2 regions of the Lactiplantibacillus kimchii genome follow, and region 2 is predicted to be linked to the other one. Evidence: a T-box and tRNA genes for the amino acid it is inferred to sense, from the RefSeq annotation. Region 2 holds a T-box; the other holds one or more tRNA genes.

Region 1 (15,674 bases), 920 kb from region 2:
TTTTTCATCTAAATCATTTGAGGCATAAATCTTGGCATCTGGGAAACCAGCTTGATCCAATTGTTCGCGCACGCGCTTGGATAAGTACGCCATATCCCCACTATCAATCCGGACACCTTGGAAATTAATCCGGTCGCCCATTTCTTTAGCCACTTTAATCGCACTCGGAACCCCGCTGCGTAACGTATCATACGTATCCACTAAGAAGACACAATCGTGATGGGTCTCGGCATAAGCTTTAAAGGCCGCATAATCATTACGGTAAGTTTGAACTAACGCGTGGGCATGCGTCCCACTAATTGGAATTCCAAAAATTTTACCCGCACGCACATTACTAGTCGCATCAAAGCCGCCGATGTACGCTGCCCGGGTGCCCCAAATTGCTGCATCAAATTCTTGGGCCCGCCGCGTCCCAAACTCCAATAAACCATCCTCACCCACAACCGACTTAATACGGGCGGCCTTGGTCGCAATCAAAGTTTGGTAATTGATAATATTCAACAAAGCCGTTTCAATTAATTGACAGGTCGCTAGGGGCCCTTCAACTTGCATCACGGGTTCATTATTAAAGACGAGATCTCCTTCACGAGCGGAGCGAATCGTCGCATCAAATTTAAAGTCTTGTAAATAAGCTAAAAAGCCTTCAGAATAATCTTCGGCTTCACGCAAATAAGCGATATCAGTCGCCGTAAAGTGAAGATTATTGATATACTTAACCACTCGTTCCAAGCCCGCAAAAATTGCGTACCCATTTTGGAACGGCATTTTACGGAAAAAGACCTCAAAAACAGCGTGCTTGTTATGAATCCCTTGTTCCCAATAAGTTTGCATCATGTTAATCTGGTAAGCATCCGTATGCAAGGTTAAACTATCATCCGGATATATTTGAGTCATGCGTCCAATTCTCCATTTCGTAAGTTGTAAGCGACTTTACAAATAAGTTAAGCCTATTTTAGCATTCTTTTAAAAACTAATGAATGTTAGCACCTGAAAAAGTTGCAGAAATTCATGATTTAACTATACTCTAATTAGGATTAGAAAGTGAGGCCTCTTATGTCAGCACCTTTTGACACCGTCACCATTTTAAACGTTTCGTTCATTAAGACGACAAACGTCGCTTTTCAAGCACAATTACAACAAGATATCTTACAGCACCGCAATCGGTTTGTGGTCACCGCTAATCCGGAAATTCTTATGTATGCTCGCGAACACCCGGACTATCAGCGCATCTTGACTCAGGCCGACTATATCACCCCCGATGGCATTGGGGTCATTCAGGGTGCCAAAATCTTAGGAACCCCGCTGCCTGAACGAATTACTGGCTACGATACATTATTAAGTTTATTAACTTGGGGTGCCAAACATCATCAACGCGTCTTTTTGTTAGGCGCTAAACCAGCCGTTTTAGAACAGGTTGTCGCTAAAGTTACTGCACGCTACCCACAACTAGTGATTGCAGGCGCAATCGACGGTTATTATACCGATGAAGCGGCTGTTGTTGACCAGTTAGTTGCGGCCCGTCCTGATATGATTCTGGTAGCAACGGGCTTTCCCAAACAAGAGGTCTTCATCGCCACCTATCGCCACCGGGTTGATGGCCTTTGGATGGGCGTTGGTGGGAGCTTTGACGTGTTAGCTGGCGCCGTTAAGCGAGCACCAAAATTCTGGCAACAGCATCATATTGAATGGCTTTATCGGTTACTCAAAGAGCCCAGTCGTTTCAAACGGATGCTCGTGTTACCACGCTATTTACGCCTCGTTAAAAAAATTGCCCGTCAGCACTAATCAACGCTAAAACAGGACCTGAGCGCTTTTATCTCAGATCCTGCTTTTAGACTAGTCTATTTTTCTAGATAAAATTCAAACCGATTGCCCACGTATTGAGTCCGCACATATTCAAACGGTTCACCCGTTTGTAAATACGAAATTTGCCGTAAGCGCAACAACGCATCCCCGCGCCGAACAGATAAAAACTCCGCAATCCGTTCTGAAGCCGACATCGCTGAAACTGTCTGTTGCGCCTTACCAGGGACAAACCCCGCTTTGGCTTCCAACGTTCGATACAACGAACTCGTGACCTCATCCTTAGTAAATTGTTTGACTAAACGTTCGGGCACCGTTGCGACTTCAAAACAAATCGGTAAGTCATCACCGTACCGAATCCGTTCCATCCGTAAAACCTGTTCGTTAGGTTCTAAAGCTAACTTTTCACTTTCGGATAAGGACGGACTCGTCACATGATATGAAATCGTTTTACTGGACGGGACCTTGCCCTGAGCTAGCATTAAATCGGTAAAGCTAGTCACTCCTGACATTTTTTCCTGCACTTTTTGGTTAGCAACAAAGGTGCCAGCGCCGACTCGCCGCTCCAGTATTCCCTCATCAACCAAAGTCTGAATGGCTTGACGCAAGGTCATGCGACTCACATCAAACTTATTGGCCAACTCCCGTTCAGATGGAATTCGGTCACCGACCGCCCACCGACCGGCCTCAATGGCTTGTTTAATTTGGTTGTGAATTTGAATATAAATTGGCGAACTCACGGTCCTCATCCCTTACTTCTAATTAATTTATTTAACAGCTTTTTGACCGTAACTATAAGTAGCGACCAAATCTTGATTAGCATCTAAGATGTTAAGATCCGCATCTTTGCCAGCTTCCAACGTCCCTTTTTTCGTGAGCTTAAATTCCTCAGCTTGGTTAACGGATGACATCTTAACGGCTTCCGCAATCCCACAACCAGTGAACTTTTGGACATTCTTAAAGGCGTTGATATAAGTTAACACAGAACCAGCTAAGTTACCAGCTTCCAAACGCGCTTGACCATCTTTAACGATAACCTTTTGGCCGCCTAATTCACTGATACCATCGGGTTCGCCCTTCGCACGCATCGAATCAGTAACCAATTCAATCCGATCGACGCCTTTTTGTTCATAAGCAAGTTTAATCATGTCAGGAACAATATGGAACCCGTCACAAATCAATTCACAATACATGTTATTTTCAAGCATGGCATGCCCGGTTACACCAGGTTCGCGGTGCTTAAATTCACGTTGTGCATTGTATAAATGAGTGACATGGGTCGCTTTACTTGCAAGCAATTGGGCACGAGTTGCATTACTGTGACCAACTGAAGGCACAATGCCATTTTCCAAGCAATACTTTTCAAATTCACGCGACCCAGGATCTTCCGGCGCATAAGTAATTAGCTTAACGCGCCCGCCCGATAATTTATTCCAGTTATCTAATAAAGCCACATTAGGATTCTTAATGTATTCTTCCGGTTGTGCACCTTTAAAGCTAGCTGAAATAAATGGTCCTTCCAAATGAACCCCTTGAATAACTGGGTTTTCTTTAGCAGCGGCATTAATCCCGGCCATCGAATGATCTAAGTTTTCATTTGACTGGGTCATCGTCGTACAGAAATATGACGTAATCCCTTCGCGTGCCACCATATCGTTGACCATTTCATTAATTTCAGCTGGGTCACCATCCATGGCATCAAAACTATAGCCACCATGACTGTGAACATCAATAAAGCCAGGGATAATTGTCTTCCCGCTAACAAATTCAATGTCATCATCTGGTTGTGCAACATAATCGTCCATCGAACCAACCGCTTCGATTTCTTTGCCGAAACGAATATAACCGTCATCAATCTTTTCTAAACCGGTATAGATGATCGCATGTTTTAACACTTTGCTCATGAACTATTCCTCCTAGGATTTACTGGTTATATTATAATCGGTATAGACCAAACATGCAACCATAAAAGTGGGTTGATCAATCCAATCTCAATAACCTTAGTTAATCCCAAGTTCCTTGGCAATCGTCGCATCAATGCCTTTAACGACCGCTGTCATAAACCCGGCTTCTTCCATAGCTAATAACCCAGCAACCGTCGTACCACCTGGTGATGAGACTTGATCTACCAATTCAAATGGCACTTTATCGGAGTCTAAGACCATCTGGGCACTACCCAAGGTCGCTTGCGCAGCAATTTTAGTCGCCGTGGCCTTGTCCAAGCCATGCTTAACCCCTGCCCGGGCCATCGCATCAATGAAGAAGTAGACATACGCTGGCGAACTCCCTGCTAACGCTGCAAAAGTACTAAAATCTTTTTCAGCCACGGCACTGGTTTGACCAATTGCATCAAATAATTGTTGTCCACTGGCATATTGCGCCGCAGTCAACGTATCGTTACCGACTAAAGCAGTCATACCAGCGCCAATCGCCACATTCACATTTGGCATGATACGTAAGATTGGCAAGTTGCCAACCGCTGCTCGATAATCTGCTAAATCTAGCCCAGAACTCATCGTAATGACCCATTTATCCGCCGTAATAGCCGGTTGTACGCTTTTGAGCACGTCTAACGCAATATTAGGCTTAACTGCCAACACAATCACATCAGCCGCCTCAGCGACCGCTAGATTAGAATCCAACGCCCGTAAGCCTTTCGCCTTAGCATAGGGACCGTAACTGTCGGCATGCGCACTATGCAGATAGATATCGGTTGGTGCTACCGCCTGCATTTTAAGCCAGCCCTCAATAATTGCCCGGCCCATATTACCGGCTCCAATAAATCCAATTTTCATTTTATTCGCTCCTTATCATAACCGTTCATTTTATCTTACAAAGCTCCCACTGGTTTGTAAAGCTGACACCCTTAAGGCTTAAAACCCTTTTTAGCAGATTGCTTCTTATAGTGTAACAGTTTTTTAAAAGCTGATGTCAGGCTTAACGGTTTATGCATTGGTCGCTTTGTGATTAGGCGTCATTTAGCGCTTACAACCTAAGACGCATAAAAATCCATGAATTTAGGCATACTTTTTATCCACTGGTATTTGTAGCCGGTACAGCCATTAGTGACGCATTGAGGCCCCTTGGTCATGCTGATTTAAAGCCTCACACCAGCCATCTCTTTACACATTACTACGGCACAACTAAATGCAGTAGTTACTAAATTAGCGTGTTACACGCCTATCCAACTTCGTGACACACTTTTGGTGCATCTAAAATAAAAAAGCCGCTAAATCAAGCTTTTCAGCTCTCATTAACGACTATCCGGTTACTGCGATTGGGCTAGCTGGGTTCGAACCAGCGCATGACAGGATCAAAACCTGTTGCCTTACCACTTGGCTATAGCCCAATAATTAAATGGAGGGAAGTGGATTTGAACCACCGAACCCGAAGGAGCGGATTTACAGTCCGCCGCGTTTAGCCAGACTTCGCTACCCCTCCATGAATCAATCAACTATATTAGAATACAAAACTTTGAATAAAAAATCAAGTCATTTTGCAAACTTTTTTTATTTTTCCGGTAAATTAAGCAAAAAAGTGTCCCGATACCACTCTGAAATAAAGTCAGTCGCTTGCCATTCATTAATTCGTTTTAGTCCATAACCCACAGCTTGATCATAATACGTGGTCGCCCCCACGACTTTAGGCGCCGGGTGCAGGTGTAAGTGACCAAATAAGACGCGTTCGACTTGGTATTGCTCAACTAACTGCCCTAATCGTGGTGTCCCCATTAAAGCCTGGGCCATTTTCCAAAAACGATTAGTCGGCAAGTTCGGCAAGTAATCAGCTCGGGGGACAAAATGTGTCATCAGAATGACCCGTTTTTTCGCTACCTGTGCTAATTTCAACTGTGCTTGAACTTGTTTGAGGACTAAATCGCTACGTTCCGGATCACTCATCGGTTGCTGAATCGTCCGATCAATCCAATACGCCTGTTTCCAAGTTTTAAAATCAGCCAGCGTCTTATCTGGCACTGCGGCAGCAAATTGATAATCATACCAGCCATTATTGCCTATAATTCGCCAATCGCTATTCGGCAGATCCACATATTGGTTATGCAAATAGCCTTCAAAATGACCGGTTTCAAGCCCGTCAAACGAGATGCCGTGAACCATGTCATGATTTCCCGCGACCCATAAAACGTGTGTCTGCGTGCCTAATTTGGCCTGTAAATCAACCACAAACTGTTGACTTCGCTGAAAATCATTAAACAAGTCACCAGCAATCAAATACCATTGCACCTGTTGACGTAATAAATAATCCGCCTGTGCAGCTAACATCGTTGCAACGTCCACCCGATTAACATCAAAATGATTATCACTACTAAAAGCTATCCGAATCATTCGTTTCATCTCCAAAAAAAAGATACATTATCATAAAGATAACATACCTGCTTAAATAATTCGCTTATAAAACGCCCTTCATTGCGCGTTTGATCATCGGTACCATCATAAATAGGATAATTCCCAAGATGATACTTACAATCCCAATCGTCGCAAAATATGGGACTTCAGTCTTAGTTGAATAGAATCGAACCAGTTGGGCATTTAAAGCACTCCCAGCTGAATCAGTTAAGAACCACATACTCATCATTTGTGACGCAAACGCCTTAGGTGCCAATTTGGTGGTCACTGATAAACCAATTGGTGAAATCAACATTTCTGCAATTTCAACGACGGCCCAACTACCCACTAACCAAAGTGGACTAACCTTACCAGCTGTGCCGAATAAAGCGCCCGGCATCGCCATAATTAAGTACGAAGCCCCGGCAAAGACTAACCCAACTGCAAATTTGGCTGGTGAACTTGGTTGCTTTTTGCCCCATTTAGTCCATAACCACACGAATGGAATGGTATATAACATAATGAACAATGGATTTAGAATCTGAAAATCAGACGCAGCTAAGTGAAAAATTCCGAAGTTCAAGTTGGTTCGATCGGCCGCAAACAACGCCAAGACCGCTGAACCTTGTTCTTCAATAGCCCAGAACAACGCCGCAGCGATGAATAGTGGGATGTAAGCCCGAACTCGTGATCGTTCAACGGCATTCGTCTTTTCAGAGGTTAACATCAACGTAAAGTAAGCGATTGGGGTTAAAATAACCAGTACACTAATTAAAGTAATGATATTGACCAAAGTTAAGGCATGTAATAATTGCATCAGAATTAAAATTAAGCCTAATCCAATAACACCAAGAACGGACCGGCGAATAACTTTCTTTAAATCGCCTGGTTCCAACGGATCAGTTGGATATAAACTAGCGGTGCTAAGATTTTTCTTACCATCAAAGTAATACTGTAACAATCCGAAGAACATCCCAATTGCTGCTAATGAGAAACCTAGATGGAAGTTAACGTTCAGACCAATGCGGCCCACCAAGATTGGTGCGACCAATGATCCCAAGTTAATCCCAAACACGAAAACACTGAAACCAGCATCGCGCCGCGAATCCTCAGTCGTATAAAGTTGTCCGACCATATCAGAAACATTAGGCTTTAATAAGCCAGTCCCAATAACAATTAAAGCGATTGAGACAAATAGTGCACTAACGCCAAACGGTGTCGCCAAGACGATATGGCCGACCATAATTAGGACGCCACCAATAAAAACCGTCTTTCGACTACCCCAGACACGATCGCTTAAGAAGCCACCGAACACACTAGATACATAAACCAGTGCTGAGTAAATCGACATAATAGATGCAGCGGTCCCTTGATCGAACCCTAGACCACCCTTAGCAACACTATAGTACATGTAAAAGATTAATAGTGCGCGCATCCCATAGTAACTGAATCGTTCCCACATTTCAGTGAAGAACAACGTTCGCAAACCGCGTGGTTGGCCAAAAAACGACCGATCCAGCTTTTGTTGTTTATCCAATTAAATTTCCTCCAGACGTCATTAAAACCGATTGAACTTCGTTTAAAAGAAACAAAAATAGTTTCCTAATTAAACATAATAACCATTATACTAGCCTTAATCTTATTCAACAATATATTTAATCAACTTCTAATTTATAACCCATAAATAAAAATCATCCTCATAATAACATTTAAGTCAAAAAGCCCGCCAAATCACTAAAACTAATAGATTAAAGTGTTTCAAGAAGCTTTTATGAACTATTTAATGACATTAATTTCTAATTCACTATGAGAATACACCTGATTGTTTTCACAAAAAAGACGGCGTAAAATTGCAATCTCAACCCGATTATCTAATTAAACAAAAGTTTAATTGATATTATTGCCCCCAATTTTTTGGCAGGATTGCCTTACAAAACGTCCCCAAAAGCATGGCATACTTCAACAACGTGTAACAACGCTTACCTAAGAATCCGAATGGTGGTCACCTTTCATCACCAATATTAGCCACAATTTGGGTGCTATATCACATCAATTAATCCTTCACTACTAAAAAAGAGCTCAGGAAGTCCCCGAACTCTAAATCACCCTGCTATTAAAATGATCATGGTAACAAAAAAGACGAGAACCACGTCTCGTCTCAACAAGTGCCGGCTACCAGAGTCGAACTGATGACCCTCGGTTTACGATACCGATGCTCTACCAACTGAGCTAAGCCGGCATGATAGAAAAAAGATGTCAACTCTGTGGCCAACATCTACTGTCACTCCGACAGGCGGGCTCGAACCGTCGACATCTTGATTAACAGTCAAGCGCTCTACCAACTGAGCTATGTCGGAATATTGCATGGCAACGTCCTACCCTCGCAGGGAGCGATCCCCCAACTACTCTCGGCGCTAAGAAGCTTAACTTCTGTGTTCGACATGGGAACAGGTGTATCCTTCTTGCCATCGTCGCCACACTATTGAGAAACTTGTGCTCTCAAAACTAGCTAATATCAAATTGTATTTTTCATCTTACCGGAACACCAATTACTTGGTTAAGTCCTCGACCGATTAGTATTAGTCCGCTTCACACGTCACCGTGCTGCCACTTCTAACCTATCTACCTGATCATCTTTCAGGGGTCTTACTTCCATAAAGGAATGGGAAATCTCATCTCGAGGTGTGTTTCACACTTAGATGCTTTCAGCGTTTATCACATCCATACGTAGCTACCCAGCGATGCGCCTGGCGGCACAACTGGTACACCAGAGGTATGTCCATCCCGGTCCTCTCGTACTAAGGACAGATCCTCTCAAATTTCCTACGCCCGCGACGGATAGGGACCGAACTGTCTCACGACGTTCTGAACCCAGCTCGCGTACCGCTTTAATGGGCGAACAGCCCAACCCTTGGGACCGACTACAGCCCCAGGATGCGATGAGCCGACATCGAGGTGCCAAACCTCCCCGTCGATGTGGACTCTTGGGGGAGATAAGCCTGTTATCCCCAGGGTAGCTTTTATCCGTTGAGCGATGGCCCTTCCATACGGTACCACCGGATCACTAAGCCCGACTTTCGTCCCTGCTCGACCTGTCTGTCTCGCAGTCAAGCTCCCTTGTGCCTTTACACTCTGCGAATGATTTCCAACCATTCTGAGGGAACCTTTGGGCGCCTCCGTTACTCTTTAGGAGGCGACCGCCCCAGTCAAACTGCCCACCTGACACTGTCTCCCACCACGCTAAGTGGTGTGGGTTAGAGTGGTCATACAGCGAGGGTAGTATCCCACCAACGCCTCCACCGAAACTAGCGTTCCGGTTTCTATGGCTCCTACCTATCCTGTACAAGCTGTACAAACACTCAATATCAAGCTACAGTAAAGCTCCATGGGGTCTTTCCGTCCTGTCGCGGGTAGTCCGCATCTTCACGGACAATATAATTTCACCGAGTCTCTCGTTGAGACAGTGCCCAGATCGTTACGCCTTTCGTGCGGGTCGGAACTTACCCGACAAGGAATTTCGCTACCTTAGGACCGTTATAGTTACGGCCGCCGTTTACTGGGGCTTCAATTCTGAGCTTCGCCGAAGCTAACCCATCCTTTTAACCTTCCAGCACCGGGCAGGCGTCAGCCCCTATACGTCATCTTACGATTTTGCAGAGACCTGTGTTTTTGATAAACAGTCGCCTGGGCCTATTCACTGCGGCTGATCTTGCGATCAGCACCCCTTCTCCCGAAGTTACGGGGTCATTTTGCCGAGTTCCTTAACGAGAGTTCACTCGCTCACCTTAGGATTCTCTCCTCGACTACCTGTGTTGGTTTGCGGTACGGGTAGTTAAATACTCACTAGAAGCTTTTCTCGGCAGTGTGACATCAGACGCTTCGCTACTAAATTTCGCTCCCCATCACAACTTGTCCTTAAATTGATAAGCATTTGACTCATCAAAAGACTTGTTGCTTGGACATCCTAATCCAACAGGATGCACATCTTAGCCTACTGCGTCCCTCCATCGTTCAAACGCATTTAACTAGTACAGAAATATCAATCTGTTATCCATCGTCTACGCCTCTCGGCCTCGACTTAGGTCCCGACTAACCCTGGGAGGACGAGCCTTCCCCAGGAAACCTTAGTCATTCGGTGGATGGGATTCTCACCCATCTTTCGCTACTCATACCGGCATTCTCACTTCTAAGCGCTCCACAAGTCCTCACGATCTTGCTTCACCGCCCTTAGAACGCTCTCCTATCACGTGACCTAATGGTCACATCCACAGTTTCGGTAGTATACTTAGCCCCGGTACATTTTCGGCGCAGAATCACTCGACTAGTGAGCTATTACGCACTCTTTAAATGGTGGCTGCTTCTGAGCCAACATCCTAGTTGTCTGTGCAACTCCACATCCTTTTCCACTTAGTATACATTTAGGGACCTTAACTGGTGATCTGGGCTGTTCCCCTTTCGACGGTGGATCTTATCACTCATCGTCTGACTCCCGGATATGAATCAATGGCATTCGGAGTTTATCTGAATTCAGTAACCCAAGACGGGCCCCTAGTCCAAATAGTGCTCTACCTCCATGATCCTTCATCCGAGGCTAGCCCTAAAGCTATTTCGGAGAGAACCAGCTATCTCCAAGTTCGTTTGGAATTTCACCGCTATCCACACCTCATCCCAGCAATTTTCAACTTACACGGGTTCGGTCCTCCAGTGCGTTTTACCGCACCTTCAACCTGGACATGGATAGGTCACCTGGTTTCGGGTCTACAACCTCGTACTAAAAACGCCCATTTCAGACTCGCTTTCGCTACGGCTCCGACTTTTAAGTCTTAACCTTGCACGGGATCGTAACTCGCCGGTTCATTCTACAAAAGGCACGCCATCACGCATTAACGCGCTCTGACTTATTGTAGGCACATGGTTTCAGGAACTATTTCACTCCCCTTCCGGGGTGCTTTTCACCTTTCCCTCACGGTACTGGTTCACTATCGGTCACTAGGGAGTATTTAGCCTTGGGAGATGGTCCTCCCGGATTCCGACGGAATTTCACGTGTTCCGCCGTACTCAGGATCCTGAACTGAGAACGTCTAATTTAATCTACTGGGCTATCACCATCTATGGCGGATTTTCCCAAATCCTTCGACTATCAAACGTTTTGGTAACTCAAATGTTCAGTCCTACAACCCCAAAGAGCAAGCTCTCTGGTTTGGGCTGTTCCCCGTTCGCTCGCCGCTACTTAGGGAATCGAAATTTCTTTATATTCCTGCTGCTAATGAGATGTTTCAGTTCACAGCGTTTACCTCCGACTAGACTATGTATTCATCTAGCGGTAACAGTTGATTAAAACTGCTGGGTTGCCCCATTCGGAAATCTCCGGATCATAGCTTACGTACAGCTCCCCGAAGCATATCGGTGTTAGTCCCGTCCTTCATCGGCTCCTAGTGCCAAGGCATTCACCATGCGCCCTTGTTAACTTAACCTCATTTTCCTAACGGAAAATGCGATTAATGAGTTTAGCGATTTAAAACTTCTTTAAAAAACTCAAAAAACGCGGTGTTCTCGGTTTAATTATGAAAAATTATATTTGATATTATCTAGTTTTCAAAGAACAAGTTTCATTGACAACCAAAGTTGCCAATGGAGAATAACGGGATCGAACCGTTGACCTCCTGCTTGCAAAGCAGGTGCTCTCCCAGCTGAGCTAATTCCCCATAGTGATGCAAGGACAAAAAATCCTCGATGGGCCTAAATGGACTTGAACCATCGACCTCACGCTTATCAGGCGTGCGCTCTCACCAACTGAGCTATAGGCCCAAAAGCGTTATTAAATTGAGAGTTAGACCTCTCAAAACTAAACAAAGTTTCAACAATCATGTGTAAGGTTTCCGTAATATTCCTTAGAAAGGAGGTGATCCAGCCGCAGGTTCTCCTACGGCTACCTTGTTACGACTTCACCCTAATCATCTGTCCCACCTTAGGCGGTTGGCTCCCGAAGGTTACCCCACCGACTTTGGGTGTTACAAACTCTCATGGTGTGACGGGCGGTGTGTACAAGGCCCGGGAACGTATTCACCGCGGCATGCTGATCCGCGATTACTAGCGATTCCGACTTCATGTAGGCGAGTTGCAGCCTACAATCCGAACTGAGAATGGCTTTAAGAGATTAGCTTGCTCTCGCGAGTTCGCAACTCGTTGTACCATCCATTGTAGCACGTGTGTAGCCCAGGTCATAAGGGGCATGATGATTTGACGTCATCCCCACCTTCCTCCGGTTTGTCACCGGCAGTCTCACCAGAGTGCCCAACTTAATGCTGGCAACTGATAATAAGGGTTGCGCTCGTTGCGGGACTTAACCCAACATCTCACGACACGAGCTGACGACAACCATGCACCACCTGTATCCATGTCCCCGAAGGGAACGTCTAATCTCTTAGATTTGCATAGTATGTCAAGACCTGGTAAGGTTCTTCGCGTAGCTTCGAATTAAACCACATGCTCCACCGCTTGTGCGGGCCCCCGTCAATTCCTTTGAGTTTCAGTCTTGCGACCGTACTCCCCAGGCGGAATGCTTAATGCGTTAGCTGCAGCACTGAAGGGCGGAAACCCTCCAACACTTAGCATTCATCGTTTACGGTATGGACTACCAGGGTATCTAATCCTGTTTGCTACCCATACTTTCGAGCCTCAGCGTCAGTTACAGACCAGACAGCCGCCTTCGCCACTGGTGTTCTTCCATATATCTACGCATTTCACCGCTACACATGGAGTTCCACTGTCCTCTTCTGCACTCAAGTTTCCCAGTTTCCGATGCACTTCTTCGGTTGAGCCGAAGGCTTTCACATCAGACTTAAAAAACCGCCTGCGCTCGCTTTACGCCCAATAAATCCGGATAACGCTTGCCACCTACGTATTACCGCGGCTGCTGGCACGTAGTTAGCCGTGGCTTTCTGGTTAAATACCGTCAATACCTGAACAGTTACTCTCAGATATGTTCTTCTTTAACAACAGAGTTTTACGAGCCGAAACCCTTCTTCACTCACGCGGCGTTGCTCCATCAGACTTTCGTCCATTGTGGAAGATTCCCTACTGCTGCCTCCCGTAGGAGTTTGGGCCGTGTCTCAGTCCCAATGTGGCCGATTACCCTCTCAGGTCGGCTACGTATCATTGCCATGGTGAGCCGTTACCCCACCATCTAGCTAATACGCCGCGGGACCATCCAAAAGTGATAGCCGAAGCCATCTTTCAAACTCAGACCATGCGGTCCGAGTTATTATGCGGTATTAGCATCTGTTTCCAGGTGTTATCCCCCACTTCTGGGCAGGTTTCCCACGTGTTACTCACCAGTTCGCCACTCACTCAAATGCTATATCACTCAGGTGCAAGCACCGTCATTCAATAGCCAGAGTTCGTTCGACTTGCATGTATTAGGCACGCCGCCAGCGTTCATCCTGAGCCAGGATCAAACTCTCAAATTAATGATGAGTTCTAAAAAAGCTCATTTAGTACTTGATTTAAAAATTGTTTGTTTACGAATTGACTTCGCAAATGTTTGCTACCAATTCAAGAATTGATAGACCCTATACATTTGATTTGTCGAAACTTTGTTCAGTTTTCAAAGGTCTAATTCGTTGGTTGATTACCTCAACGCAACTTAATCATCATATCAAGTGGCAAACCATTTGTCAACCACTTTTTATAATTCTTTTTTCGTTGAAGGCTTGCGGCTAACCGCTTTGTGCGCCTCAACAACGTATATAAATTTACCAATTTTCACGCTTAATTGCAAGCCCTAAATTGATAAAATAACCAGTCAATATTACCATGTTTAACCCAACACGAATCCATTGTACGGATATATCACCTGTGCAGACCAATCAAACTGTTATCCGCCGTTTCAAACTCAATAATCTTAATATTTAAAACGTCGTCAGCTGGTAATGTTCGTTTTAAAAAAGTTCAGTTTTTTTAAAAAAAGTTCCTTTTTAACTGAATTTCCACGTAAAACCGGCTCAACACGACCGTTTTCCTCGCTCACTATAAAAAAAACTAGTGCCAAAATTACCGCAGTAATTTCAGAACTAGTTTCAAATTATTAGTTATCTTCTTCTGGACGCATCGTTGGGAACAACAAAACATCACGAATTGAATCAGCATCCGTCATTAACATGACTAACCGATCAATCCCAATACCAAGACCACCCGTTGGAGGCATCCCGTATTCCAAAGCTTCGACGAAATCTTCGTCAATTTGTTCAGCTTCATCATTACCAGCAGTTCGTTCTGCAGCCTGAGCTTCAAAACGTTGGCGCTGATCAATCGGATCGTTCAATTCACTAAAGGCATTTGCATATTCATTACCTAAAATGAATAGTTCAAACCGATCTGTAAAGCGTGGATCTTTTTCATTTTTCTTCGCTAATGGTGAGATTTCCACTGGATGCCCATAAATAAAGGTTGGTTCATTTAGCGTATCTTCCACGAACTCTTCAAAGAAAGCATTAATGATATGACCAACTGTCCAGTAGCTTTCGTACTTAACATGATGTTCATCTGCTAACTTCTGTGCGGCGTCCAAAGTCATTGGTTGCCAGAAGTCAATCCCAGTCTGCGCCTTAATGGCATCCACCATATGCACGCGCTTAAACGGTTGGTTCAAGTCTACCTGCTGGTCATGATACGTAATAATGCCATCATCAGTTACCGCCTTAGCCGCGGCTTTAAAAATTCCTTCAGTTTCATCCATCACGTCATGGAAGTCAAAATAGGCCACATAAGTTTCCATCATGGTAAATTCAGGATTATGTTCACGGTCCATCCCTTCATTCCGGAAAACACGACCAATTTCATAGACCTTTTCCATCCCACCAACGATTAAACGCTTGAGGTGTAATTCTAAGGCAATCCGCAAGTACAAATCAATGTTCAAAGCATTATGATGTGTAATAAATGGTCGCGCTGCTGCACCACCAGCTTGATTATGCAACATTGGGGTTTCAACTTCAGTAAAGCCTTGACCATCCAAATGATGCCGAATTGCAGAAATGATTTTGGTCCGCTTCAAGAAACGATCAAAACTATCACGATTCGAAATCAAGTCTAAATACCGTTGCCGATAGATTTGTTCCACATTCTGTAGTCCGTGGAACTTGTCTGGTAGTGGTCGTAACGCCTTAGACAAGAACGTTAAACCAGTGACCTTTAAAGTTAATTCACCAAAATCAGTCTTGAAGACTTCCCCAGTGATACCTAAGAAGTCCCCAATGTCAGCACGTTTAAAAACATGATACACGTCTTCGCCAACAACATCTTTACGAATATACAATTGCATCTTACCGGAACGATCCCAAAGGTCAGCAAAGGCAACTTTACCTTTGCCCCGTTTAGCTAACATCCGGCCGGCAATGGTCGCAGTGGCTTTTTGTTCATCTAAGGTTTCTTTATCAATATCACCATATTTGTCTTTTAAATCCCGGGCCAAATCAGTCCGTTCAAAACGATGACCAAAGGGGTCAATCCCCGCTTCACGTAATTCAT
Region 2 (15,674 bases):
TAACGGCATGCGACTGACTACCGGATGCTAGTAATTGGACGACCAAGTAAATCAAGCACCATCAAAAGGAGAGTTCGCGACTGACTATCGTGGACTTTTTTAATTTCTTGAAATATCTGTAACTTAAATGAAAACTAAATGACGCCTTTTTAAAGAAAAATAGGCCTATGATAGGGAAAGTTAAAAAAATTATTATTTTAGAATATAAAAATGGTAAAATAAACGTTAAGTGTTTCGGCCTATGGTGATTAAGTTAAAAGGTTGCTTAGGACGGAGACAGTTAGCGAGTGGGAACAAAACAAGGAGGAAGTTTCTTCATGGATTTTAAGCAAAAAGTTAAATCAGGAATTTTTACGGCCACCGGGGCGTTAGTCATTGGATTAGTGGCCGCACCATCCGTTGACCATGTGTTACATGCAGCTTCAAATAATGTGACGACGGTTAGTGACACAACAGCGCCAACGACTGTTAAGGCGACTGACCAAACCGTTAAAGCCACCGCAGCAAGCGGAACCAAATCTAACTATAGCGTTAGCTATGTTAAAGCGGGGACGAGTTCTAAAACGGCTACATATAAGCAAACTGACTACGATAATAGTAGTGTTGCGCAAAATAAAGTAGATTATTTAGCAAATACGCAAGGTGATACGGTTAAGTTGAATTCTGGAACGACAGCGACGGTGCAAGGCACAATGGGCCGGTTATATGTGCACTGGAATACCGGCAATTGGTCCGTCACCACGGTTGCTAATACCCAAGATGTCGTACAAAACCCAACTAAATTTGCGAATAAAGTTAATTCGCAAATTAAACAACAAAGTTTAACGACTCAAGGTGCTACTTCTGGTTCCGTGACTGTTTATAACCAACCACAATCTGGTGAAGCCAATAGTGTTAAATGGCAGAACTCAGATCAAGTTTCACAAGTTCAGGGCCAACAAGCTAATACGGTTCTAAAAATCGCCGCAACAGCTCAAAAATAGGATTAGACCAAAAAGATTGCAACCAGAATTTTGTGAATTCTGGTTGCAATCTTTTTGGTCTAAAGCGATGATCTACGGATGTCAAACTAGCTAACGGTTGGCTCATGTGTTTGTTGGGGGCCTTTTTTTGGCGTTGGGGCAGTGGTAAAAGCCTGGCTAAGCTTAGTTAAATCAGTGTAGGTTGTCGCGGTACTAGCGCCCAATAAGGTCTTAATGCGCTGTTCACTTTCAGCAAAAAAAGCAGCGATAACTGTGGCTAACTGACGGGCTTTGGGCGTTAGGAGCAAGCGCTTGTATCGGGCATCTTCGGTAGCCGGTACGCGAATCAATAATTCGTTAGCGACCATGGTGGTGACCAGACTGGAGGCGGTTGCTTTACGGATATTGAATTCGTGTTCTAAATCTTGTTGGAAAATATCTTGGGTGTTTTCGTGGTCGGCAATATAGTTGATGGTACTGATTTGCATACCGGTCAGGCCTATTTTTTTTGCAAAATGGTCTGAATCACGGGCTAGTGCGTTATTGGCTTTTTTGATTGCAATCCCGATTGAATGTTGCATGCGGTCATCTCCATTGGTAGTTCGATTACGTACTAATTGGCATTGTAAGGCAGTAAAATCCAGAAGTCAATTGTTAATTAATGCTGGTTTTATCGCTTAATTGTGCTAAAATAAACAATTAGTTCGAACACGAACTACTATTAAGTGGAGTTGATAAGATGACTAAAAAATGTGATGCAAGATTGATTATGGCCGTGATTGCGGCTGGGTTATTGTCGTTTTGTGGGGTCGTGGTGGAAACGGCGATGAATATTACGTTCCCAGTTTTAATGCGCGAGTTTTCGATTAATACCGCAACGGTTCAATGGTTAACGACGGCTTATTTATTAGTGGTTGCCATTATTGTGCCGATTTCGTCGTTTTTAAAACGACGCTTTAAAACTAAGACGTTATTTGTAACGGCCAACTTACTTTTTATGGCGGGACTAGTGATTGATGCGCTGGCGCCGAACTTTGGCGTCTTGGTCAGCGGTCGACTTGTACAAGGCCTTGGGACTGGGATTGCATTACCACTGATGTTTAATATTATTTTGGATTGGGTGCCGGATGAACAACGTGGGACTTTGATGGGAATTGGGACGTTAATTACTGCGATTGCGCCGGCGTTAGGACCGACTTTTGGTGGGCTGGTCGTTAGCAGTTTGAATTGGCACTGGATTTTTATTTTATTGTTGCCATTGCTAGTGTTGTCACTCATCTTAGGGTTAGGGTCTATTCGCCAAGCCCAGCCGACTACCAAGGCCAGCTTTGATGGCTTAGCTTGGGGATTGGTGATGGTCATTTTTGTTGGATTCACGTTAGCTTTTAGTAATTTACAGAATTTTAGTGAGCAACCATTGATGGTCAGTGGTCTCTTATTAGTCGGGATTTTAGGCGTAGTTGGGTTTATCAAGCGGACTAAGCAGTCGGCCCAGCCGCTAATTAGGTTGCAGATTTTTAAAGTGACCGCTTTTAATTGGCACTTATTAGGGTTCTTTTTAGTGCAGATGAATGCGCTCGGATTAGCCTTTATCTTACCGAACTATATCCAGTTGGTTAATGGGAAGAGTGCTTTGTTGGCCGGGTTGTTTGTGTTACCCGGTGCCGCGATTGGGGCCGGTTTTGCCCCTTTAGGCGGTCGGTTGTTGGATCGGTTTGGGGCGGCTAAACCCATCTTAACGGGGGCGACGATTTTAGTAATTGCTGTGGCGTTGTTTACTGGGCTAGGGTTACAACTTAACGGTCCCTTAATTGCTGTACTTTATATTTTATTAATGATTGGCATGGGATTAACCATGGGTAATACAATGACGAGTGGGTTAGGGCAATTGAGTTTCGATTTACAAGCGGATGGGAATGCGATGTTTAATACCTTACAACAATTTGCCGGCGCCACGGGAACGTCAGTCGTTTCGGCGATTATCACGTTAGTTCAAACTCAGACTAGTGGGTCGCTAGCTCGGCGGACAGCTTTGGGGTCTACGGTGGCCTTAGTTTTCTTATTAGTTTTGATTATTGTGAATTTAGGGGCACTGAGCCTCGCCATGCGGCAACGTCACCATGATTGACATTTGGTAACGGAGTGCTTATGATATGAGTAATATAAAAAGCGGTGATCTCTAATAAGTAGTCATTGATCCAACAGTTAAGCGACTCGGTGGGTGGTGTGAACCGAGCTGTGGTTAATGATGAATTACATAGAGTGAGTTGCCAATCGGCCGGATTATTTCGTTATCAATAAATGAGCGATCACTTTTTAGTGATAACTTGGGTGGTAACGCGGAAAAACTCGTCCCTGTTTAATAACAGGACGAGTTTTTTTGTTTTTCGGACCATACTTTAGGAGGAATACAAATGAATATTATTGATGATTTAAAATGGCGTGGTGCGATTAATCAGCAAACGGATGAAGCTGGATTAAAAGAACTCGCAACTAATGAAGCTGTGGCGTTATATTGTGGGATTGATCCAACTGGTGATAGCATGCATATCGGCCATTTGATTCCGTTTATGATTTTGAAACGGTTCCAGTTAGCTGGTCATCATCCTTATGTGTTAGTTGGTGGTGGGACGGGTGCCATTGGGGACCCATCCGGTAAGAATTCAGAACGGGTTTTACAAACGATGGCGCAAGTTAACCATAATGAAGCGGCTTTGAGTGCGCAAATGCACAAGTTGTTTGGTAATGATGATAACTTTACGATTGTAAATAATTATGACTGGTTATCTAAAATCTCATTGCTCGACTTTTTGCGGGATTACGGCAAGTTATTTAGTGTGAATACGATGCTGAATAAAGAAGTCGTTGCTAGTCGGCTAGAAGTTGGAATTTCGTATACCGAATTTACCTACCAAATCCTACAATCGGTTGATTTCTTACATTTATACCGTGAAGCCCACGTCCAATTACAAATTGGTGGTGCTGATCAATGGGGGAATATCACGGCCGGAACGGATCTGATTCATCGGTTAGAAGGCAATGAAACCAAAGTCTATGGCTTGACGATTCCACTATTGCTCAAAGCAGATGGGACAAAATTCGGTAAGACTGCGGGTGGGGCCGTTTGGCTAGATCCAGAACGCACGTCACCTTATGAATTTTACCAATTTTGGATTAACCAAGATGACCGGGATGTCGTTAAATATTTGAAGTATTTCACATTCTTAAGTCATGCTGAAATTGATGATTTAGCTGAAAAGGTCAAGTTGGCACCTGGTAAGCGGGAAGCCCAACGGCGGTTAGCAGAATGTGTCACTGAATTTGTGCATGGGAAAGCGGCCGTTGCAGAAGCACAAAATATCACCAACGCCTTATTCACTGGTGATGTTCAAAACTTGAATGTGGCTGAGATTGAACAAGGATTTAAAGGCGTACCTTCAGCTGAAGTGTCAGTCGAAAAGCAGAATATTGTGCTATGGCTAGTTGATGCAACCAAGTTTGAACCTTCGCGACGTCAAGCTCGTGAAGATTTAAAAAATGGCGCAATTCGCATTAATGGTGAGAAAATTACGGATGTTGATGCTGTGATTGATCCAGCGACTGCTTTTGATGGCAAATTCGTGATTGTACGTCGAGGGAAGAAGCGGTACTTCTTAGCACGCGTTAAATAATAATAGTAAGACTGATGAAAATCTGACGCCACTAGTTGGTAGCCAGATTTTTGTTTGTCAGTCGCACCCGTAGTAGCATTTTCAAATAATTGTAGTAAAATGAGAGCTAGATTAGAGAATACACATTGTTAGGTTAAGTACGGCTACTAGAGGGGATGGTTTAGAGATGTCAGGGAAGAAGCAAACTAAGTTTTCGACACGTTTAGTTGCAATGTTGGGCTTGCTGATTGCGGTAACAGTTGTCATTTCGATGTGGTTTATTATTCCAGTACCAATGACGCATGGTAACATCAACTTATGTGATGCTGGAATTTTCATTGCGGCCTTATTGTTCGGTCGTCGCGGCGGTGCAATTGTTGGCGGTGCCAGCGGGTTCTTATTAGACTTGTTGTCTGGTTATTCGCAATACATGCTATTTTCGCTCATCGTGCATGGGTTAGAGGGCTTTTTAGTTGGTCAGTTTGGGGCTGATCAATCCAAGGGGCGTCAATTCATGGCGATTGCGATTGGTGGTGTCGTCATGGTCATCGGGTATTTTATTTCCGATACTATTTTATATGCGTTGCCAACCGGTTTAGCCGGCGTGCCGACCAATGCGATTCAAGCGGTGGTTGGTGGTGCAATTGCCTATCCGATTGTGTTACGGCTTAAGGACCGCGTTAAAACGCAATTTAATTAAAGTCATCAGAGCGGGTCACGACTATCAGTTAAATGGTAGTCGTTTTTTATGTCTTTATATAGAAGCTTTAGCGATTAGTTGGTGAACGGCAGCGTGAAAAAAGGCGATGACGCTGGCCAATGTCATGAAAATAGATGACCATGTTGTCTGCTTTTTTCACCTTTTTGAAAAAAGAAGTAAAAAGTTGTTGACAGTTTCAGCTGTGGTTGGTATATTAGTACACGTTGCTGCTACGGCGACAAGGAATACAAAAAAATATTGAAATTAGTTGTTGACAACTGCTTCAGTAATTGATATGATTATTCCTGTTGTCACAACGGCAACAAACAGCTTGAGATTGTTAATTCTATTAAAAAAAGAAGTTGACAAAAAGAAATCAAGATGTTAAGATAATTAAGTTGCGTTGAGGTAATCAACCAACAAATTAGACCTTTGAAAACTGAACAAAGTTTCGACAAATCAAATGTGTAGGGTCTATCAATTCTTGAATTGGTAGCAAACATTTGCGAAGTCAATTCGTAAACAAACAATTTTTAAATCAAGTACTAAATGAGCTTTTTTAGAACTCATCATTAATTTGAGAGTTTGATCCTGGCTCAGGATGAACGCTGGCGGCGTGCCTAATACATGCAAGTCGAACGAACTCTGGCTATTGAATGACGGTGCTTGCACCTGAGTGATGTAGCATTTGAGTGAGTGGCGAACTGGTGAGTAACACGTGGGAAACCTGCCCAGAAGTGGGGGATAACACCTGGAAACAGATGCTAATACCGCATAACAACTCGGACCGCATGGTCTGAGTTTGAAAGATGGCTTCGGCTATCACTTTTGGATGGTCCCGCGGCGTATTAGCTAGATGGTGGGGTAACGGCTCACCATGGCAATGATACGTAGCCGACCTGAGAGGGTAATCGGCCACATTGGGACTGAGACACGGCCCAAACTCCTACGGGAGGCAGCAGTAGGGAATCTTCCACAATGGACGAAAGTCTGATGGAGCAACGCCGCGTGAGTGAAGAAGGGTTTCGGCTCGTAAAACTCTGTTGTTAAAGAAGAACATATCTGAGAGTAACTGTTCAGGTATTGACGGTATTTAACCAGAAAGCCACGGCTAACTACGTGCCAGCAGCCGCGGTAATACGTAGGTGGCAAGCGTTATCCGGATTTATTGGGCGTAAAGCGAGCGCAGGCGGTTTTTTAAGTCTGATGTGAAAGCCTTCGGCTCAACCGAAGAAGTGCATCGGAAACTGGGAAACTTGAGTGCAGAAGAGGACAGTGGAACTCCATGTGTAGCGGTGAAATGCGTAGATATATGGAAGAACACCAGTGGCGAAGGCGGCTGTCTGGTCTGTAACTGACGCTGAGGCTCGAAAGTATGGGTAGCAAACAGGATTAGATACCCTGGTAGTCCATACCGTAAACGATGAATGCTAAGTGTTGGAGGGTTTCCGCCCTTCAGTGCTGCAGCTAACGCATTAAGCATTCCGCCTGGGGAGTACGGTCGCAAGACTGAAACTCAAAGGAATTGACGGGGGCCCGCACAAGCGGTGGAGCATGTGGTTTAATTCGAAGCTACGCGAAGAACCTTACCAGGTCTTGACATACTATGCAAATCTAAGAGATTAGACGTTCCCTTCGGGGACATGGATACAGGTGGTGCATGGTTGTCGTCAGCTCGTGTCGTGAGATGTTGGGTTAAGTCCCGCAACGAGCGCAACCCTTATTATCAGTTGCCAGCATTAAGTTGGGCACTCTGGTGAGACTGCCGGTGACAAACCGGAGGAAGGTGGGGATGACGTCAAATCATCATGCCCCTTATGACCTGGGCTACACACGTGCTACAATGGATGGTACAACGAGTTGCGAACTCGCGAGAGCAAGCTAATCTCTTAAAGCCATTCTCAGTTCGGATTGTAGGCTGCAACTCGCCTACATGAAGTCGGAATCGCTAGTAATCGCGGATCAGCATGCCGCGGTGAATACGTTCCCGGGCCTTGTACACACCGCCCGTCACACCATGAGAGTTTGTAACACCCAAAGTCGGTGGGGTAACCTTCGGGAGCCAACCGCCTAAGGTGGGACAGATGATTAGGGTGAAGTCGTAACAAGGTAGCCGTAGGAGAACCTGCGGCTGGATCACCTCCTTTCTAAGGAATATTACGGAAACCTTACACATGATTGTTGAAACTTTGTTTAGTTTTGAGAGGTCTAACTCTCAAACTTGTTCTTTGAAAACTAGATAATATCAAATATAATTTTTCATAATTAAACCGAGAACACCGCGTTTTTTGAGTTTTTTAAAGAAGTTTTAAATCGCTAAACTCATTAATCGCATTTTCCGTTAGGAAAATGAGGTTAAGTTAACAAGGGCGCATGGTGAATGCCTTGGCACTAGGAGCCGATGAAGGACGGGACTAACACCGATATGCTTCGGGGAGCTGTACGTAAGCTATGATCCGGAGATTTCCGAATGGGGCAACCCAGCAGTTTTAATCAACTGTTACCGCTAGATGAATATATAGTCTAGTCGGAGGTAAACGCTGTGAACTGAAACATCTCATTAGCAGCAGGAATATAAAGAAATTTCGATTCCCTAAGTAGCGGCGAGCGAACGGGGAACAGCCCAAACCAGAGAGCTTGCTCTTTGGGGTTGTAGGACTGAACATTTGAGTTACCAAAACGTTTGATAGTCGAAGGATTTGGGAAAATCCGCCATAGATGGTGATAGCCCAGTAGATTAAATTAAACGTTCTCAGTTCAGGATCCTGAGTACGGCGGAACACGTGAAATTCCGTCGGAATCCGGGAGGACCATCTCCCAAGGCTAAATACTCCCTAGTGACCGATAGTGAACCAGTACCGTGAGGGAAAGGTGAAAAGCACCCCGGAAGGGGAGTGAAATAGTTCCTGAAACCATGTGCCTACAATAAGTCAGAGCGCGTTAATGCGTGATGGCGTGCCTTTTGTAGAATGAACCGGCGAGTTACGATCCCGTGCAAGGTTAAGACTTAAAAGTCGGAGCCGTAGCGAAAGCGAGTCTGAAATGGGCGTTTTTAGTACGAGGTTGTAGACCCGAAACCAGGTGACCTATCCATGTCCAGGTTGAAGGTGCGGTAAAACGCACTGGAGGACCGAACCCGTGTAAGTTGAAAATTGCTGGGATGAGGTGTGGATAGCGGTGAAATTCCAAACGAACTTGGAGATAGCTGGTTCTCTCCGAAATAGCTTTAGGGCTAGCCTCGGATGAAGGATCATGGAGGTAGAGCACTATTTGGACTAGGGGCCCGTCTTGGGTTACTGAATTCAGATAAACTCCGAATGCCATTGATTCATATCCGGGAGTCAGACGATGAGTGATAAGATCCACCGTCGAAAGGGGAACAGCCCAGATCACCAGTTAAGGTCCCTAAATGTATACTAAGTGGAAAAGGATGTGGAGTTGCACAGACAACTAGGATGTTGGCTCAGAAGCAGCCACCATTTAAAGAGTGCGTAATAGCTCACTAGTCGAGTGATTCTGCGCCGAAAATGTACCGGGGCTAAGTATACTACCGAAACTGTGGATGTGACCATTAGGTCACGTGATAGGAGAGCGTTCTAAGGGCGGTGAAGCAAGATCGTGAGGACTTGTGGAGCGCTTAGAAGTGAGAATGCCGGTATGAGTAGCGAAAGATGGGTGAGAATCCCATCCACCGAATGACTAAGGTTTCCTGGGGAAGGCTCGTCCTCCCAGGGTTAGTCGGGACCTAAGTCGAGGCCGAGAGGCGTAGACGATGGATAACAGATTGATATTTCTGTACTAGTTAAATGCGTTTGAACGATGGAGGGACGCAGTAGGCTAAGATGTGCATCCTGTTGGATTAGGATGTCCAAGCAACAAGTCTTTTGATGAGTCAAATGCTTATCAATTTAAGGACAAGTTGTGATGGGGAGCGAAATTTAGTAGCGAAGCGTCTGATGTCACACTGCCGAGAAAAGCTTCTAGTGAGTATTTAACTACCCGTACCGCAAACCAACACAGGTAGTCGAGGAGAGAATCCTAAGGTGAGCGAGTGAACTCTCGTTAAGGAACTCGGCAAAATGACCCCGTAACTTCGGGAGAAGGGGTGCTGATCGCAAGATCAGCCGCAGTGAATAGGCCCAGGCGACTGTTTATCAAAAACACAGGTCTCTGCAAAATCGTAAGATGACGTATAGGGGCTGACGCCTGCCCGGTGCTGGAAGGTTAAAAGGATGGGTTAGCTTCGGCGAAGCTCAGAATTGAAGCCCCAGTAAACGGCGGCCGTAACTATAACGGTCCTAAGGTAGCGAAATTCCTTGTCGGGTAAGTTCCGACCCGCACGAAAGGCGTAACGATCTGGGCACTGTCTCAACGAGAGACTCGGTGAAATTATATTGTCCGTGAAGATGCGGACTACCCGCGACAGGACGGAAAGACCCCATGGAGCTTTACTGTAGCTTGATATTGAGTGTTTGTACAGCTTGTACAGGATAGGTAGGAGCCATAGAAACCGGAACGCTAGTTTCGGTGGAGGCGTTGGTGGGATACTACCCTCGCTGTATGACCACTCTAACCCACACCACTTAGCGTGGTGGGAGACAGTGTCAGGTGGGCAGTTTGACTGGGGCGGTCGCCTCCTAAAGAGTAACGGAGGCGCCCAAAGGTTCCCTCAGAATGGTTGGAAATCATTCGCAGAGTGTAAAGGCACAAGGGAGCTTGACTGCGAGACAGACAGGTCGAGCAGGGACGAAAGTCGGGCTTAGTGATCCGGTGGTACCGTATGGAAGGGCCATCGCTCAACGGATAAAAGCTACCCTGGGGATAACAGGCTTATCTCCCCCAAGAGTCCACATCGACGGGGAGGTTTGGCACCTCGATGTCGGCTCATCGCATCCTGGGGCTGTAGTCGGTCCCAAGGGTTGGGCTGTTCGCCCATTAAAGCGGTACGCGAGCTGGGTTCAGAACGTCGTGAGACAGTTCGGTCCCTATCCGTCGCGGGCGTAGGAAATTTGAGAGGATCTGTCCTTAGTACGAGAGGACCGGGATGGACATACCTCTGGTGTACCAGTTGTGCCGCCAGGCGCATCGCTGGGTAGCTACGTATGGATGTGATAAACGCTGAAAGCATCTAAGTGTGAAACACACCTCGAGATGAGATTTCCCATTCCTTTATGGAAGTAAGACCCCTGAAAGATGATCAGGTAGATAGGTTAGAAGTGGCAGCACGGTGACGTGTGAAGCGGACTAATACTAATCGGTCGAGGACTTAACCAAGTAATTGGTGTTCCGGTAAGATGAAAAATACAATTTGATATTAGCTAGTTTTGAGAGCACAAGTTTCTCAATAGTGTGGCGACGATGGCAAGAAGGATACACCTGTTCCCATGTCGAACACAGAAGTTAAGCTTCTTAGCGCCGAGAGTAGTTGGGGGATCGCTCCCTGCGAGGGTAGGACGTTGCCATGCAAACGAAGGAATCGATTAATTCGGTTCCTTTTTTTATGCTTAGGATTACAATTGAATTTAAGCTTTGGTATACTATTCAAGAGGGATTTTGCCGTTTTAGCTCAGCAGGTAGAGCACTTCCATGGTAAGGAAGAGGTCGGCAGTTCAAATCTGCTAAACGGCTGTTAATGGCGCCATTGCCAACGAGACAATAAAATAAGCGGGTCTTAATCGTGACTTGTACGGTATCCTAGCCAGTAACATCAGGAAAGGATTACTGGCGGTGTTCACGATTGTGACTCGCTTATTTTTTTGAAAGTGTTAGCGTCAACGACAATGGGCAGTTAGCACGTTGTCCTAACGTTTGTGTTGTGGCTGAATAACTTCTTGATTAAAGTCGTGTAGGAGCGCCAGCATTGAAACAACGCGCTCAGCACCTAACCGATTGACCCAGACATCAAAGATATCTTGGAGATCATCAATCAGCTGCTGATCAATACGCTGGCCTTGTTCAGTTAGTAATAAAATCTTTTTACGACGGTCAGTTGGTTTAGCAACCTGATAAACATAGTTGTATTTCAATAGAATGCTAATTTGACGTGAAATGGCACTACGAGAGACGTGGTGGCTTTCCGCAATGTCCATGAGTAATAAGGGCGTTGTGCTAGTGCCTATTTCATGCATAATTAAAAAAGCGTCAAACGTGAGATGATAGCGATTGATTGGTTCAGCGATGTAGTCATCCATATAATTGAAGACGGTAGCATAATATTTTAGAAAATCATCTAGCATTTTAGGCGATCCGTTCATTCTGTATCCTCCCTATAGTCGAAGTCCTTGGTTAAGTAATTAATTGTATGAAATTAATTATAGCATTAGTCAATCTATATCTACATAAAGATAATAAACCTAAATCGAATTAAAGTATAAAAATTGAACTTTTAATCGTCTTTGACCACTATTGAGGAGTAATAAAGGGATAAAAAAAGGCTGAGCCAGTTAATGACTCAGTCTTTTGGGTGCTCGATATTAAGCAGTCCGATGACGACGGGCAATCATTGGGAGAATCATGCCTAAGGCGACAAAGATAATCGGAGTTGCAATGTTTAAGGATAATTGGAACCACCAGCTACTAGGATTGTCAGCTAGTGAGGTTGTCTTAGGCACCATCCCTAAGATACAAGCGAAGGCGGTGAATAAGAAGCACCAAGCCCCAACTAGCTTACCAACCATTGGATTCTTTAAGAACATGTAATCACTCTTAAACTCTTTTAAATGTTGATTTAATAAGATATAAGCTAAGAAGACCCAGAGGTAACGCATTGGCATGACGACGGAATTTAGGTTTAGTAACCAGTTATATAACTCATTCATATTACCAATCCCTAAAGCAGGAATGATAATTAAAATACTAACTAAAACACCAGTCATGATGTAGCCGTTTACCGGCACATCTTTCTTATTCATTTTACTTAATTTTTTCGGAATGAATTCAGGATCAGCGTCACCTAATAAAATCTTTAAAGGCGCATCAATTGAGAAGGCTAACGCCGAAACTTGAGCCAAGACATTGGCAATGGCATATAGAATCATAAAGAGATTGCCAACATGGTAGAAGGAACCAAGCCGTTGGAACGCGTAGTAAGCACCATTGGCCATCAAATCTGAAGGAATATGTTTAGCGTTGAAGAGAATCCCCATCGCAAATGATCCTAGTAGGGCACAAACGGCAACCATTCCAGCTAGCACTAACATGCCAAGTGGAAATTCGCGGCCTGGATTTTTAGTCTTATTAACGTATGGCGAAATTTTTTCGGAACCACCAACCGCAAAGACTAACATTGAGACAGTTGTGAAATAAGCAAAATCAAATTTCGGTAGATAAGACTTGAAAGATAACATGTCCGGTGTTTGAACTGTTGACTTAGTCATCAATGGTGCTGAGACCGCAAGAATAATGAACAAGATTGACATGATGAACATCCCAGTCCCAGCCACACTACCAATGCGTTTAAGGGTTGTTAAACCGAGGGAGGCAATCCAAAGGAAGAATAAGAATAGCACTAAACAAATACTTTGGACGACAATCGCCGGGGTGCTGTTAACAAAATTACCGTTTCCTCTGAATAACCAACTAAAGGCAATCAAAATCCCCTGTGGTTTTTGGGCCAAATAAGGAATGTGAACGATCCAATAGGTCCAAGCTGCGTAGTAAGCAAGGCGCTTAGTACTAGTTGCTCGAATCCAGGAGGACACCCCACCTTCGGCTTCTTTAAAAGTTGATCCTAATTGACCAACGATTAAGGTGTAGGGAACGAAGTAAATAATCATAATTAAAATCCAAGATGTGACGACCGATAAGCCTTGTAACGCAAAGTTATTAACTACGTTACCTAAGCCCCATACGGCCACGAATGCAATTAGTGCAATATTGGACCAGCGCAGTTGTTTCTCTGTTTTCATAGTTGGGCTCCTTTTTTAGTCTGAATACGACTAATTATATGATGGAAATGGAAGCGTTGACAACTTTATTTTTTTAATATTAAAAGTAGTTGATAATTTGATTTTAAAAATGAAGATTAGCTGTTAGCTTAGCGAAATTTTGCTATTATTAAGCGGGACGGTTGGACCTAAATGGAAAGTGTATAATAATTAGTGATAGAGCCATTTGAACTGACGATGGCGAAGGTGGGGTAAAGGGATTGAAGAATGTAGCGATTGGTAGTGTAGTGTTAGCGCCAGGCATGCCCAAGATTGGTGTGACACTGACGGGGGCAAAGCGGCAAACGTTATTGGGTCAAGCTGCGCAGGTCTTAAGTTCAGCAGCGCAAATCGTTGAATGGCGCTTAGATACCTATCAGGAATTAGATAATCGAGCTGAACTAATTAATACAGCGGTGCAGTTGCAGCAACTATTGGGTACAATTCCAGTAATTGCCACTTTACGAGGGTCGGCACTAACGCCGACTGCGTATTATCAGCTTTATCAGACTTTAGTTAATAACCGAGCAGTCGCGGCAATTGACGTTGAAAGCCGCTATTTGCAAGCGCCACAATTTGGGCCATTAGTTACCCAAATGCGGACACATCAGATTCGGTTGATTTTAAGTCAAACGATCACTGGTCCGCTACCATCACTAGCTGAACTAGTGGCTAGTTATCAGACCATGGCGGTGGCGGGTGCTGATGTCATTCGATTGGTGATCCAACCAACGCAGGCGCTCGATGTGGTGACCTTAATGGCAGCGACGACGCAAGCCAATCAACTCCTAGACGTGCCTTTAATTGCAACGGCTAGCGGTAGCTTAGGTCGTTATAGTGGCGTCTGTGGTCAATTGATGGGGTCAGCGGTTACTTTTGGACGCGTGGGTCATGTGGGTGAACATGGTCAATTATCAGTCAGTCAGTTAAAGCAAACTTTACAAACATTAGCGACCGTTTAAGGAGGGCAAACGATGAAATGGCAGTCAATCTGGCGACATACCAGTTATATTATTCAAACTTTAGCAATTTACTTCTTATTAATTCAAGGTCCCTATGACGTCTGGGGAGCTAAGCTCGGCTACCAGCTTGGCGAGTATCTAATTAATATTGTAGGCATTACTGGGTTATTCTTCTTAGTCGAAGTTGGTTATAACTATTTTCGACAACGGTTGTTAAAACGGCATAAAAAAAACTAGGCCAGTGGTCTAGTTTTTTTGTTGCGTTTGGACGAGCTGTTCAACAAAGGCGTCTAAATGAGTTAAATCTTCGCCCGCCGGTGCTAGATTGACGAAAACGTCAGCGGCGCCTTGAGTTGCCCCAGTTGACTTAAAGGCATGACTAAAGTCAGTGACAGCCCGGCAATAGTCGTCTTCATAAAAAGTATCTCCAGAACCCGCACAACCGTAGATTTTGCCAGTTAGGTCTAGGGCTTGCAGGTCATCGTAAAAATCAAGTCCTTCTTCAGGAAGTGCGCCCTCATCATAGGTGTAAGGTACAACTACGGCAATATCAACGGACTCAAATTCACTGGCATCGGCCTGTGAGATTTCTTCTTTCGTGACCGTGACGCCTAAGTTTTCGAACTTTTCAGTAATGACGTCGGCAACATCTTCATTGTTACCGGTAATCGTTGCAAAAATGACTTTAGCAGTTGCCATCGGAATCCCTCGCTTTCAAAATGTTAATAAGGCGATTATAACAGAATTTTAATCTAAAATTAAGTCACGGCTGGATTATTCTCAAAACCGTTGCGAGAGCGGTTTCTCGCAAGCTAATTCCATGCTATAATTTAATTATTAAACGGCGGTTGATTCCAATCAACACGTATTAATCAGAATTTTAATCATAAACTAAAAATGAAGCAAGCTAGGGGTAATTAAATGGCAAAGAAAGAAAATAAAGGTCGACTTGGGAAACGACTATGGAACTCAATTACAGAGCCACTACCAGATGATGATAGTCAGGCTAATGAACAAATTCCGTTGGCTTATGATTTAAAGGATAGTGCAGCGGCGAAATCTGCGACTGCCAAGTCGGCAGCAACTATTGATGTCGATCAAGCGCAGCCTGAAACTTCAACGGCGGCAGCGCCCGTCTCCAAATCAGTTATTGATCCTGACTTGGATCGGCAGCCACAATCAGCTACGGCCGTTGATGACACGACGCCAAGTTCAGCCACGACTACAGTGACGAGTGCTACGGCGCAACAACCGCAATCAACGGCAACTAGCGCAGCCACACCGCATGACCAACCAGTTATTTCGGTTCAAGCGATTGAAAAGGCGCGGACGAATAACGACGCCCAGCCTGAGTTGCCATTGTCACGTGAAGCGTTATATGGTGATCAACAGCCAAATGCCGGCAGTGCTGCCCCACGCACGGACCGCACGACTGATGATTCAGAAACGATGTCACGGATGGCCCGCCATGGTGA

Evidence for each region. A T-box is a leader RNA that pairs with one kind of tRNA and senses whether it is charged. The one in region 2 lies ahead of tyrS (tyrosine--tRNA ligase), so its partner is inferred to be a tRNA-Tyr.
Region 1: it has a tRNA-Tyr gene. The T-box ahead of tyrS (tyrosine--tRNA ligase) is inferred to sense a tRNA for this amino acid. The anticodon was not compared.

Annotation. Positions count from the first base shown of each region.
Region 1 covers NZ_CP027194.1:2,057,729-2,073,402, reverse strand. Annotated here, with positions in the region: gene C5Z26_RS10035 (nicotinate phosphoribosyltransferase) at 1-894, opposite strand, end outside; gene C5Z26_RS10030 (WecB/TagA/CpsF family glycosyltransferase) at 1,054-1,785, shown strand; gene C5Z26_RS10025 (GntR family transcriptional regulator) at 1,842-2,543, opposite strand; gene nagA (N-acetylglucosamine-6-phosphate deacetylase) at 2,571-3,707, opposite strand; gene proC (pyrroline-5-carboxylate reductase) at 3,804-4,598, opposite strand; tRNA gene C5Z26_RS10010 (tRNA-Gln) at 5,081-5,152, opposite strand; tRNA gene C5Z26_RS10005 (tRNA-Tyr) at 5,162-5,244, opposite strand; gene C5Z26_RS10000 (metallophosphoesterase) at 5,313-6,146, opposite strand; gene C5Z26_RS09995 (peptide MFS transporter) at 6,211-7,683, opposite strand; tRNA gene C5Z26_RS09990 (tRNA-Thr) at 8,313-8,385, opposite strand; tRNA gene C5Z26_RS09985 (tRNA-Asn) at 8,431-8,503, opposite strand; rRNA gene rrf (5S ribosomal RNA) at 8,509-8,625, opposite strand; rRNA gene C5Z26_RS09975 (23S ribosomal RNA) at 8,700-11,620, opposite strand; tRNA gene C5Z26_RS09970 (tRNA-Ala) at 11,779-11,851, opposite strand; tRNA gene C5Z26_RS09965 (tRNA-Ile) at 11,881-11,954, opposite strand; rRNA gene C5Z26_RS09960 (16S ribosomal RNA) at 12,042-13,615, opposite strand; gene lysS (lysine--tRNA ligase) at 14,233-15,674, opposite strand, start outside.
Region 2 covers NZ_CP027194.1:1,137,307-1,152,980, reverse strand. Annotated here, with positions in the region: gene C5Z26_RS05785 (hypothetical protein) at 318-983, shown strand; gene C5Z26_RS05780 (MarR family winged helix-turn-helix transcriptional regulator) at 1,070-1,543, opposite strand; gene C5Z26_RS05775 (MFS transporter) at 1,702-3,090, shown strand; T-box leader at 3,126-3,322, shown strand; gene tyrS (tyrosine--tRNA ligase) at 3,377-4,633, shown strand; gene C5Z26_RS05765 (ECF transporter S component) at 4,800-5,312, shown strand; rRNA gene C5Z26_RS05760 (16S ribosomal RNA) at 5,886-7,459, shown strand; rRNA gene C5Z26_RS05755 (23S ribosomal RNA) at 7,666-10,586, shown strand; rRNA gene rrf (5S ribosomal RNA) at 10,661-10,777, shown strand; tRNA gene C5Z26_RS05745 (tRNA-Thr) at 10,868-10,940, shown strand; gene C5Z26_RS05740 (MarR family winged helix-turn-helix transcriptional regulator) at 11,114-11,566, opposite strand; gene C5Z26_RS05735 (amino acid permease) at 11,786-13,219, opposite strand; gene C5Z26_RS05730 (type I 3-dehydroquinate dehydratase) at 13,459-14,199, shown strand; gene C5Z26_RS05725 (hypothetical protein) at 14,212-14,436, shown strand; gene C5Z26_RS05720 (flavodoxin) at 14,446-14,898, opposite strand; gene C5Z26_RS05715 (hypothetical protein) at 15,121-15,674, shown strand, end outside.